2 regions of the Brachybacterium halotolerans subsp. kimchii genome follow, and region 2 is predicted to be linked to the other one. Evidence: riboswitches for the same ligand, from Rfam matches in the RefSeq annotation. Region 2 holds a riboswitch; the other holds the start of a gene.

Region 1 (2,374 bases), 1.3 Mb from region 2:
GCCCGCCCCGCCGTCCGCGCGGGGCTGTTGCCCGAGGCGCTCGAGGGGACGGAGCTCGGCGAGGGCCCGAGCGTGCAGCTGTGGCCGCACGTGCACGGCACCGACGCGATGTTCCTCGCCCTCCTGCGCCGCCTGCCCGAGACCTCTGAGTCGGCCCAGAGCCCTGAGCCCGCCTGACCCCTGAGCCCGCCTGGCCCCTGAGCCCGCCGTCACCCCCGAGGAGAGGACGCACCCGTGACCTACTCGACCGATTCCGCCTTCATCCACCCCAGCATCCTCAACGCCGACTTCATGCGCATCGGCGAGGAGCTCGACCGCATCGCGAGCGCCGACAGCGTGCACGTCGACATCATGGACGGCCACTTCGTCCCGAACATCACCTTCGGCGTGGACATGGTCTCCCAGATCGTCCGCCACGGTCCGATCCCGGTGGACGCCCACCTCATGATCGAGGACGCCGACCGTGAAGCCCCCGCCTACGCCGAGGCCGGAGCCGATTCGGTGACCTTCCACCTCGAGGCCGCGAGCGCCCCCATCCGCCTGGCCCGCGAGCTGCGGGCGAAGAACGCCCGCGCCGGGGTCGCCCTGCGCCCGGCCACGCCCGTCGAGCCGCTGCTGGACATCATCGGCGAGTTCGACATGCTCCTGCTGATGACCGTCGAGCCCGGCTTCGGCGGCCAGAGCTTCCTGGAGACCATGCTCGCGAAGATCCGCCGTGCCCGGAAGGCGATCAGCGACGCGCACCTGGAGGTCTCGATCCAGGTCGACGGGGGAGTGAACCGCGAGACGATCGAGCGCTGCGCGGAGGCAGGGGTCAACGTCTTCGTCGCCGGCTCCGCCATCTACCGCGCCCAGGACGCGGCCGCCGAGATTGACGCGCTGCGCACGCTGGCGAGCGGCCACACCCACTGAGCTCCGCACGCCGCTGCGCACCCGGAGATCCGACGCCGACGCATGAACGCGGATGTCCTCCGGGCCACACCGGAACCCGTCGTGACCTGCGAACGGGCTAGAGTCTCCTCGTCACCACGGTGACGTGCTCCGGGGTCGGTGGAAATCCGAGCCGGCGGTCATAGTCCGCGACCCGTCCTGCCCGCGCAGGACGGTGGAGCCGGTGGAACTCCGGCACCGACAGTCACAGCCTGGATGAGAGGCGCACGTCCTGCATGCCGCGGCCCGGCGCATCCGGGTGCGCGCCCGCCTGCCGGACTCCGCCCCCCGCGCTCGTCGCCCCGAGCGGAAGGCAGTGGTCATGGGAGTCATCGAGTGGCTCTTCAACGCGAAGATCGAATTCGCCGGAGGGCAGTTCCTGCTCTGGCGCGAGGTCGTGGGCAACGTGTTCGGCCTCCTCAGCGCCCTCGGCGGCATGCGCCGCAAGGTCTGGGCGTGGCCCATCGGCATCATCGGCAACCTGCTGCTGCTCACCGTGTTCCTCGGCACCGTGTTCGGCACCCCGAACCCCGTCGACCTCCTGGGCCAGGCCGGCAGACAGGTGATGTTCATCGTCACCAGCATCTACGGCTGGTGGCGCTGGCACTCCGCGCGCACCGGCGGGGGCACCGCCGTCGAGCCCCGCTGGGCCGGATGGGGCACCCGCGCCCTGCTCGTCGTGGTCCTCGTCGGCGGCACCGCCGCCCTCACCCCGCTGTTCCGCGCGCTCGGGTCCTACGAGCCCGTCTGGGCCGACGCCTGGATCTTCATGGGCAGTCTCCTGGCGACCTTCGGCATGGCCAAGGGCTGGGTCGAGTTCTGGCTGATCTGGGTCGCGGTCGACGTCGTGGGCGTGCCCCTGCTGTTCTCCGCCGGCTACTACGCGAGCGGGCTCATGTACGTCTTCTACGGACTGTTCACGCTCACCGGGTTCTTCGTCTGGTGGCGGGTGCGGACCCGGGAGGACCGCGCCGTGACCGTCGAGACCGCGCACCTGGATCCGACCGTCGGCCGACGTCCCCGTCCGTGACCGCGCACCCGAGGCCGCACCCCGCCGCCCCCGCTGAGATGGCGCGCCCTGGCACCGCTATCGACCGATACCCTGGTGCCGTGAAGGATTTCGAGTCGCTGCACGCCGAGCTGACCCAGAAGGCCGCCGATCGCCCCGAGGGGTCCGGCACGGTCGCCGAGCTGGACGCCGGCGTGCATGCCATCGGCAAGAAGATCGTCGAGGAGGCCGCCGAGGTCTGGATGGCCTGCGAGCACGAGTCGCACGAGGCCGCCGCCGAGGAGATCTCCCAGCTCCTCTACCACCTCCAGGTGATGATGATCGCCAAGGACATCACGCTCGAGGACGTCTACCGACATCTGTGAGGGTCTGCCCCCGCAGATCCGTCCCGCAGACCGTCCCGTCCTCCCGCCGCCCCTCCGCCGAAGGGAATCC
Region 2 (2,374 bases):
CGGTGGTGGTGGGTCCGGTGGTGGTGGGTCCGGTGGTGATTGGGCGACGGGTGGTGCGTGGGTGAGCGGACGACGGGGGCTCGGATCAGGTCCCCGAGCCAGGTGCGGGAGCGGTTCGACGGGCGATGAGGAGCACGTCCTCGCCCAGGCGCTGCACGTCCTCGGTGTGCCAGCGCGGGGCGTCGGCGAGGGTCGGGATGCCGAGGTCGGAGATCGCCGATCGGCCGGTCGCCCCGAGGTGCAGGGGCGCGAGGTAGGCGTGGATCTCGTCGATCAGGCCGGCGCGGAGGAAGGCGGTGGCGAGCCCCGGCCCGCCCTCCAGCACGGCGTGGCCGACGCCGCGGGCGGCGAGCGCGGCGAGGACCTCCTGCGGCTCGTGCGTACGCAGGTGCAGGAATCGCCCGTCGGTGCCGCGCACTGCAGCGTCCTCGGGGACGTCGCGACGTCCGACGACGACGCGCAGCGGCTGGCTGGACGCGGAAGGTCGGGGCTGCGCGAAAGTTTCGGGACCAGCGGCAGCGTCCCGCCGGGCGGCCGCGTCCCGCCGGGCGGCAGGGTCCGGCCGGGCGGTGAGCGACGGGTCGTCGGCGAGCACGGTGCCCGTGCCGACGATGATCGCGTCGCGCCGGGCGCGCACCGTGTGGGCGTGGGCGCGGGAGGCCTCGCCGGTGATCCACCGGCTGGTGCCGTCGGCCGCGGCGACCTTGCCGTCCAGGCTCGTCGCCATCTTCAGCACGAGGTGCACGGTGGTCGGCTCGGGACTCGGTCCCTGCTCGGAGTCCGGTGCCTGCTCCGGGGCTGTCGCCCGGTCCGGCTCCGACGCCCCGTCGGCGGCCGCCCGGGCGGCCCGCGCGAGCCAGCCGCCCAGGAGCTCGCGCGACTGCTCCTCCCGCAGGCCGCCCACCACGTCGACGCCGGCCGCCGCGAGCTCGCGGGCGCCTCCGCCCGAGGCGGCGCCGGGGTCGGCCAGGGCGAAGACGACGCGGGCGATCCCGGCGTCGCGCAGCGCCCTCGTGCAGGGGCCGGTGCGGCCGGTGTGCGCACAGGGTTCGAGGGTGACCACGGCGGTCGCGCCCCGGGTCTCGCCGCCTCGGGAGCGCGCGTCGGCGATGGCCGCGACCTCGGCGTGGGGCGTGCCGGCGCCGCGGTGCCAGCCCTCACCGAGGCTCGTCCCGTCGGCCGCGAGGAGGACGCAGCCCACGCGGGGGTTCGTGTCCTCGGCGAGACCGCGGGCGGCGAGCGCGAGCGCGCGGTCCATCGCGGCGCGCTCGTCGGGCGCCGCGGATGCGGCGGATGGGGGCGTGTGGTGCCCGTGCACGGAAGCCTCCGGATCGGCGGTGGTCCGGGGCGATGGCACGGCGGCAGAAGCGTCACCGGGGCGGACGACGGCGAGCCGACGCCGCGCACAGCGACGCCACATCTCCTCCCATCCGGACTTTTACCGTCGGTCCTGGAGTTCCACCAGGTCAACCGACTCCCGAGGGAGCCGGGTCGCGGACTGTCACCGCCGGTTCAGAGTTTCACTGACCCCGGAGAATGTGGTTCATTCGCGAGCGACACTAGCACCGCGATCCGGGTGCTCGAGAAGTCGGTGTCGCGGTGTGAACACTGCGGCGCCCTCAGGCGCCGCGGTCGGGGAACTCGACCCTCATGCCGTGCAGGCGGTATCCGGCGACGACGTCGTCCCAGGCGATCTCAGGGGCGCGCGCGAGGCGCGGAGCGGCGGCGAGCAGATGCTCCAGCAGCACCGCCGACTCGGTGATCGCGAGGTGCTCGCCGGGGCAGCGATGGGGCCCGGCGCCGAAGCTGAGCCCGGCCGGCGAGACCCCGCGCGGCAGCGGGCGGTGGGGCCTGATCTCGAGCGGATCCTCCCCCATGACCTGCGCGTCCGCGTTGGCGTCACGGACGTGGACGTCGATCAGGTCACCGGGCCGGACCTCGGCCGCCGCGGGGCATCCGGACACGTCGAAGGGCTCCCGCGCGCGGCGGTAGAGGTGCCCGACCACGGGCTCGAGCCGGATGATCTCCCGCAGGATCGCGGCCTTCTCCTCGCGGTCGCCGGCGCGGAACTCCGTGCGCAGCGCCTCGTCGTCCAGGAGGCGCCAGCACGCCATCACGAGGAACTCGCGGGTGGTGATCATGCCGGCGCTCGCGTAGGTGACGCATTCGACGAGGATGTCGACGCCGCGCGCGCCCTGGTCGAGCAGGTGGCTGATCACGTCGTCGGCGGGGTGTCGGCGTCGCCGGAGGATCGCCGGGCGCACGTCGCGCAGGTGGAAGGCGGCGAGCGGTCCGAGCCCGCGGGCGGCGGCGAGTGCCCACTGCGGCAGGGAGCGGCCCCAGCGCGGGCGGGTGAGGTCGACGTCCGGCTGCC

What was found. Region 2 has a riboswitch for FMN ahead of Bra3105_RS08295 (bifunctional diaminohydroxyphosphoribosylaminopyrimidine deaminase/5-amino-6-(5-phosphoribosylamino)uracil reductase RibD). Riboswitches for the same ligand answer to the same signal wherever they lie in the genome.
Region 1: another riboswitch for FMN. It lies ahead of pnuC (nicotinamide riboside transporter PnuC); the one in region 2 lies ahead of Bra3105_RS08295 (bifunctional diaminohydroxyphosphoribosylaminopyrimidine deaminase/5-amino-6-(5-phosphoribosylamino)uracil reductase RibD).

Annotation. Positions count from the first base shown of each region.
Region 1 covers NZ_CP086254.1:488,220-490,593, forward strand. Annotated here, with positions in the region: gene Bra3105_RS02245 (RsmB/NOP family class I SAM-dependent RNA methyltransferase) at 1-177, shown strand, start outside; gene rpe (ribulose-phosphate 3-epimerase) at 235-912, shown strand; FMN riboswitch at 1,034-1,162, shown strand; gene pnuC (nicotinamide riboside transporter PnuC) at 1,253-1,960, shown strand; gene Bra3105_RS02260 (phosphoribosyl-ATP diphosphatase) at 2,041-2,304, shown strand.
Region 2 covers NZ_CP086254.1:1,805,511-1,807,884, forward strand. Annotated here, with positions in the region: gene Bra3105_RS08295 (bifunctional diaminohydroxyphosphoribosylaminopyrimidine deaminase/5-amino-6-(5-phosphoribosylamino)uracil reductase RibD) at 86-1,318, opposite strand; FMN riboswitch at 1,415-1,542, opposite strand; gene Bra3105_RS08300 (cytochrome P450) at 1,620-2,374, opposite strand, start outside.